3 regions of the Vibrio sp. Of14-4 genome follow, and region 1 is predicted to be linked to each of the others. Evidence: predicted binding sites of a transcription regulator. Region 1 holds the regulator's gene; each other region holds the start of a gene.
The links. The regulator CRP, encoded in region 1, controls carbon source genes, mostly activating them, when cyclic AMP is high. The targets are predictions, from matches to a motif close to TGTGANNNNNNTCACA.

Region 1 (2,280 bases):
TGGCAATGAAGGCACAGGCAAGGTTCGACGTTATCTCCATACCTTTGACGAAGCGGTTCCCTACAATCAAATGCCTGGCACTTTTACCCCTTGGCAAGAGCTACCAGAAAGCTCTGACGTGCTGTTTTATGAAGGCTTGCATGGTGGCGTTGTCGACGGTGAAGTTAACGTTGCGCAGCATGTGGATTTTTTGATAGGCATGGTGCCTATCGTCAACCTTGAATGGATTCAAAAATTCGTGCGTGACACCCGAGACAGAGGACATTCACGAGAGGCCGTGATGGACTCGATTGTTCGCTCAATGGATGATTATCTTAATTACATCACACCACAGTTTTCTCGTACTCATATTAACTTCCAGCGAGTACCTACCGTCGATACATCAAACCCACTCAACGCCAAAGGTATCCCAAGCCTTGATGAGAGTTTTGTTGTCATCCGCCTTCGGGGAATAAAAAATGTCGACTTCCCATACCTACTGGCAATGATAGATGGCTCATTTATGTCACGTCACAACACCATAGTTGTACCCGGTGGAAAGATGAGTTTTGCAGTCGAATTGATAGTTAGGCCAATACTTCAGCAGTTGATAGAAACGGGAAAAATTGGTTAAGACTTACTTTGTATACAGGATTACTTTTGATTGCGTGATCAGGCGCACATTTTTGTACACAAAATAGCCAAGTGAAGGCGATTAAAATCAAGAAATCAATTCAAAAAAAAGATACTATTTGAAACAGAAACAAAGATGGCTTGCAGCATTTGAAAAGTGCTCTTATCCTAATAAGTCTTGATTCAAGGCTTAGCTAAAACATGGAAAGAAGCAAGCGTACCCTGCAGAGGAAGTGAGATATTATGGTTCTAGGTAAACCTCAAACTGATCCAACATTAGAATGGTTCCTTTCACACTGTCATATTCATAAGTACCCATCTAAGAGCACACTGATACACGCTGGTGAGAAAGCGGAAACGCTTTACTACATAGTTAAAGGTTCAGTTGCGGTACTTATTAAGGACGAGGAAGGCAAGGAAATGATCCTGTCGTACCTAAACCAAGGTGACTTTATCGGTGAGCTTGGTTTGTTCGAAGAAGACCAAGAACGCACAGCGTGGGTTCGAGCAAAATCACCTTGTGAAGTGGCAGAAATTTCTTTCAAGAAATTCCGTCAGCTTATCCAAGTCAACCCTGATATCCTAATGCGCTTGTCGGCTCAAATGGCAAGTCGTTTGCAGGTAACCAGTCAAAAAGTCGGAGATCTTGCTTTCCTTGACGTAACTGGCCGTATCGCTCAGACACTGCTGAATCTTGCCAAACAACCAGATGCCATGACGCACCCTGACGGCATGCAAATCAAGATCACACGTCAAGAGATTGGCCAGATAGTTGGCTGTTCACGCGAAACAGTAGGTCGCATCTTAAAGATGCTTGAAGAGCAAAACCTAATTTCTGCACATGGTAAAACGATCGTCGTCTACGGCACTCGATAACCATTGTTCTATACATAAAGCCGAGTTCATGATTGGACTCGGCTTTTTTTCTTATTTGTTAATTAGCTTGCTCTATCCTAACCTTAGTTTGAATTTCAACCGTAATTTTCAGGCAGGATGGACTCATGATTTTAAAGCTACTTTCTTCTCTGGTATTGGCTTTCAGCCTAGTTTTTTCATCAATCTCAATTGCCCAAACGACCATTATTCACCCTATCCCACGGGAAGGTTCTGAGCTAGACCAGTACGCTATCGACCTCATTCAGTTTCTTGTGGATAAATCAGGCGAAGGCATTTTGCTCCAACCTTACAAAACACCTGTTGACTCACAATCACGTAAAGTCACTCTGCTCAAAGAAGGCAAAATTACGGTAGATTGGCTAGGCGCCGATAAGACCCTTGAGCAAGAGCTACTTCCTATTCGCTACCCAGTTTTTCGAGGCCTCCTTGGCCATCGTATTTTTATCACCAATAAAACCACTGCAGCCAAACTAGGCAGCATAAACAGCATAGAGGAATTGCGTAAGCTTGGTATGATACAGGGGCAAGGCTGGGCAGATGTAAAGGTCTTAAAGTCCGGCGGATTTAAAGTGAGAGAAGTACCCAGCTTTGATAATATCTTTCGTATTGTTGATAGCGAGCGTACCGATTTATTCCCACGAGCCGTTATCGAACCCTACAGCGAAGTTGCCCAGCGCAGTCAATTATCCAACCTAGTGGTTGATGACAAACTGATGCTGATTTACCGCTTTCCTATGCTGCTGTTTGTGAGCCCTAAGAATCCTGAGGTAG
Region 2 (2,280 bases), on a different contig from region 1:
ATTGCCAGTTTACGTCGACATCGACTGGCAATATGATCTAGGTGATCGTAGAAAGTCTTAGGGTTAATCTCCAACTTACGGCATATTTCGCGTACTGAATATCCGGTAAATAGCAGCCCTAACAGAGTCTCTTGGAACACCAGCTTATTATTAGTGCCAGACCATTTATCAACAAAAGTTGATTGGCATAGTTTGCAGCGATAACGTTGGCGGTCCCCACTGTAGCCAAACGCATGGTACACGTGTTTGTTGGTGTGTACGGAAAGGCCAAAGTTTTCGCAATGGCTATTCCGACAGGCAGGTAAGCCGTCACTATGAAGAAGTCTTAAACGCTGAAGCTCGTTTAAGACTTCTTGATTGTTAAGTAAGGGGGGGAAAGCGCCACATACCCGACAAACCATCGTAGGTCGTTTCGGGTTTGCATGTTGCACCATGTACCTATGCGCATCACTTTGCCCAAAATTTTCACACGCCAATGTTTTACAAAAGTTGAGTTGTAACCCTTCCGCTTCCTTCGGCAGTTTGCCAGATTTCACTATCTCCCCCTCGGGATTATCAGGGCTACCAAAGCAGCCCTTGGTAGCAAAATATGGTTAATTAAATATTGATGGCGGTTTCCAGAGCGACTTTCATCATGTCGTTGAAAGAATCTTGGCGCTCTTCTGAGCTGAGCTTTTCACCACGGGTAATATGGTCAGAGACGGTCAAAATAGTGAGTGCTTTTGCTCCGTGGTCGGCAGCTACACCATAAATGCCTGCCGCTTCCATATCAACTCCCAAGATGCCAAGTTTTTCCATTTTTTCAAAAATATCAGACTCTGGAGTATAAAAAAGATCAGAAGTGAAGACGTTACCAACTTTGACAGACACATTCTGTGCTCTAGCTTGTTTAACCGCCTCTTCTAACAGACCAAAATCGGCAATGGCAGCAAAATCATGATCATTGAATCGTATACGGTTTACCTTGGAGTCGGTTGATGCACCCATACCAATGACGATGTCCATCAAATTGACATCATCTCTTACCGCGCCGCAGCTACCAATACGGATAATGTTCTTCACACCATACTCAGCAATAAGTTCATGTACATAGATGCTGCATGATGGGATCCCCATACCGTGGGCCATAACCGAAATACGCTGTCCTTTATATGACCCCGTATAACCAAACATGTTGCGCACATCACAAACTTGCTTTGCATCCTCAAGGAAATTATCTGCAATATATTTTGCACGCAATGGATCGCCTGGCATCAAAACAGTTTGTGCGAAATCACCTGGTTGGGCATTAATGTGTGGGGTTGCCATAGTTGATACTCCGAATGATTAATGATTCTAACTACTGATCACTAATTGTGTTGATTTAGAAAAATCGGTAGCCAGATACTAGCTAGATGTGAGGCCTATCCATGAGATGTAAATCACAAAAGTTAGTCTTGTTGTTATTGTTAATTGCATTGATAACTTTTTGTGTTGAAAGAGTTAAAGCAATCGTTTTGCAAGAAAAGACAGCATTTTATCTGAACCAAATACTCCGCATTTACGTACTACGAACTACTTATACAAAGTTAAATCTTGTACAAATAAATAAATCTGTGCTATTTCTTATACAAGATATTTTTTTGTATACCCTTGGTGAGGAATCAGAAGATGACAAACACAATCAAAGTAGGTATCAGTTCATGTGTATTAGGAGAAAATGTTCGTTTCGACTCCGGACATAAGATCAGTAAGTTTGTGACCAAAGAACTAGCGCCGTATTTCGAATTCGTCTCTGTCTGCCCCGAGGTAGGAATGGGTATGCCTGTTCCGCGACCTACTATTCGCTTGGTTTCAAATGACGAACGTGTTGCACTTGTAGAGACAAAAAATCCTGAGAATGAACACACAGCCAAAATGCTCGATTACTCTGAACAAAAAGTGGCTGAGCTCAAGACTCAGGACCTGTGCGGCTATATTGTATGCGCGAAATCGCCTACTTGCGGTATGGAGCGAGTCAAGATTTATCGCAAAGGCGGGGCTGAAAACACCGGTGTGGGGTTGTTTACTCAGGAATTAATGAAGCAAATGCCTTGGTTGCCTGTAGAAGAAGATGGACGCTTAAATGATCCCGTTCTCAAAGAGAACTTCATTGCACGCATCTTCGTGCTAAGAGATTTTTATGATTCAATGGGAGATGAGCCTACGGCCGGAAAACTGGTTGCTTTTCATTCTCGTTACAAGCTGACTCTGATGGCACATCACCCTCAATCATACAAAGAACTCGGCCGTCTCGTTGCC
Region 3 (2,280 bases), on a different contig from region 1:
GCTGTAATGACGGCTCGATTGAGGCTTCGTGCTCGGCGTATGAGCTGCTTTTGCACGCCAACTAGCTCTGGGTCGCCTATTTCGACTCCCAAGTCTCCACGCGCAACCATAACAGCGTCTGAGGCGAGAATAATATCATCGATGTTTTCTTCGCTTTCTACGGTCTCTGCTCGCTCTACTTTGGCGACAAGTTTTGCTTCAAGGCCCGCATCAAGTGCAAGAAGCCGAGCATATTTCATGTCCTCGCCATTTCTTGGGAAGGAAATGGCCAAAAAGTCCACTTTGATCTTAGCGGCAGTTATAATGTCATTTTTGTCTTTTTCTGTTAATGCATCAGCCGATAGACCCCCCCCTTTTTTGTTAATACCCTTATTATTTGATAATGGTCCGCCGACAATGACCTCCGTAATCACTTGGTTGCCCGATACTTTGGTAACCTCCAGTTGTACACGACCATCATCGAGTAGCAAGATATCACCCGCAGATACATCTCTTGGAAGCTCTTTGTAATCTAGTCCTACTGCGTTTTGATTCCCTTGGCCTTGCGGTAAGTCACTATCAAGTACAAAAGTGTCGCCAACAGAAAGATGGACCTTGTTGTCCTTAAAGGTAGAAACACGTATTTTTGGGCCTTGTAGGTCACCCAATATTGCTACATGAGTACCATATTTTGCGGCAATACTACGTATTTGTGTTGCTCTTTCGACATGCTCCTCAGCTGAGCCATGAGAAAAGTTTATTCTAACGACATTCGCACCAGCTTTTATGATTTCTTCTAACATGCCTTCTTTGTCCGTTGAAGGACCTAGTGTAGTGACTATTTTCGTTCTTCTTTGAATGCAGGTCATGGCATCATCCTTGATCACAATGAGAGTGAAGTGGCTTTTCGACGCAAGCCTTATTTGAGTATATGCAAAATACTGAATTGTGGGAGATATAGATAATTAAGTGTGCACATATTTATTAATGCAAAAAAATATAGTGTCAAATGTTGGATTTGTTTAGCAATTTGATGAAACGCTCAAACAATCATCTTTATACGTGATGGCTGTCACGGCAATTTAGTAAAGTCCTTCACAATTACTTCGCAAAGTAAAAAAATCGCGATGTTGTTGATATTCGGAGCATCCTATGTACATGGCTCAACCAGGTCATATTGACCACATTAAGCAGGTCAATGCTGGCCGTGTATATAAACTTATCGATCAAAAAGGTCCTATTTCCCGAATTGATTTGTCCAAAGAGAGTGAGCTAGCCCCTGCCAGTATTACCAAAATCACTCGTGAATTGATTGAAGCGCACTTGATTCATGAAACAACGGTTCAAGAAGCGATCAGTCGAGGCCGACCAGCTGTTGGTCTGCAGGTCAATAACAAGGATTGGCAATTTCTTTCTATGCGCCTTGGTCGTGGTTATCTCACAATCGCTTTGCACGAGCTTGGTGGTGAGGTGCTCATTGATACTAAGATTGATATTCATGAGATTGACCAAGAGGATGTTTTAGCTCGGTTATTGCATGAAATTGATGAGTTTTTTCAGAGTTACTCTGAGCAACTTGGTCGCGTAACCAGCATAGCTTTAACTTTACCTGGCTTGGTCAATTCAGAGAAAGGCATTGTCATGCAAATGCCTCACTATAATGTTGAAAATTTGGCTCTGGGTCCTGAAATATTTAAAGCCACTGGCTTGCCAGTTTTTATTGCCAATGACACTCGTGCTTGGGCTCTGGCCGAAAAGCTATTTGGTCATTCTCAGGATAATGATAACTCTGTACTTATTTCGATTCATCATGGCCTCGGAGCGGGTATTATTCTCGATGGCCGTGTTCTGTTGGGGCGTCATGGAAATATAGGCGAGCTGGGCCACATTCAAATTGATCCCCATGGTAAGCCTTGTCATTGTGGTAACCGAGGGTGTTTAGAGACAGTGGCGAGCTCTCAAGCAATTCGAGATGAGGTAACCGAGAGGCTTGCTAAAGGTGAGACATCGATACTCTCAAGCATTGATGAAGTTTCTATTGAAGACATTTGTGAAGCTGCCGCTAATGGTGACGCTTTAGCTGTTGAGGTGATAGAAAAACTTGGTCGTTATCTGGGAACTGCAATATCGATAGTGATTAATTTGTTTAATCCAGAGAAGATATTGATTGGCGGAGCAATCAATCAGGCGAAAAGTATTTTATACCCAGCGATTCAAAGCTGCATAAAGGAGCAAAGCCTGCCTGTCTATCAGCAAGGTCTAGAAGTCGTAGAATCTCGTTTTTACAAGCAAGCGACAATG

Region 2: a site for CRP is predicted at 1,411-1,426, ahead of deoD (purine-nucleoside phosphorylase). Genes of this name have one in related genera too.
Region 3: a site for CRP is predicted at 1,041-1,056, ahead of MHN79_RS07935 (ROK family protein). Genes of this name have one in related genera too.

Annotation. Positions count from the first base shown of each region.
Region 1 covers NZ_JAKRGI010000014.1:57,883-60,162, forward strand. Annotated here, with positions in the region: gene MHN79_RS14345 (phosphoribulokinase) at 1-613, shown strand, start outside; gene crp (cAMP-activated global transcriptional regulator CRP) at 856-1,488, shown strand; gene MHN79_RS14355 (amino acid ABC transporter substrate-binding protein) at 1,614-2,280, shown strand, end outside.
Region 2 covers NZ_JAKRGI010000018.1:54,311-56,590, forward strand. Annotated here, with positions in the region: gene MHN79_RS16320 (lactate dehydrogenase) at 1-536, opposite strand, end outside; gene deoD (purine-nucleoside phosphorylase) at 598-1,308, opposite strand; gene MHN79_RS16330 (DUF523 and DUF1722 domain-containing protein) at 1,651-2,280, shown strand, end outside.
Region 3 covers NZ_JAKRGI010000006.1:60,344-62,623, reverse strand. Annotated here, with positions in the region: gene pyk (pyruvate kinase) at 1-848, opposite strand, end outside; gene MHN79_RS07935 (ROK family protein) at 1,132-2,280, shown strand, end outside.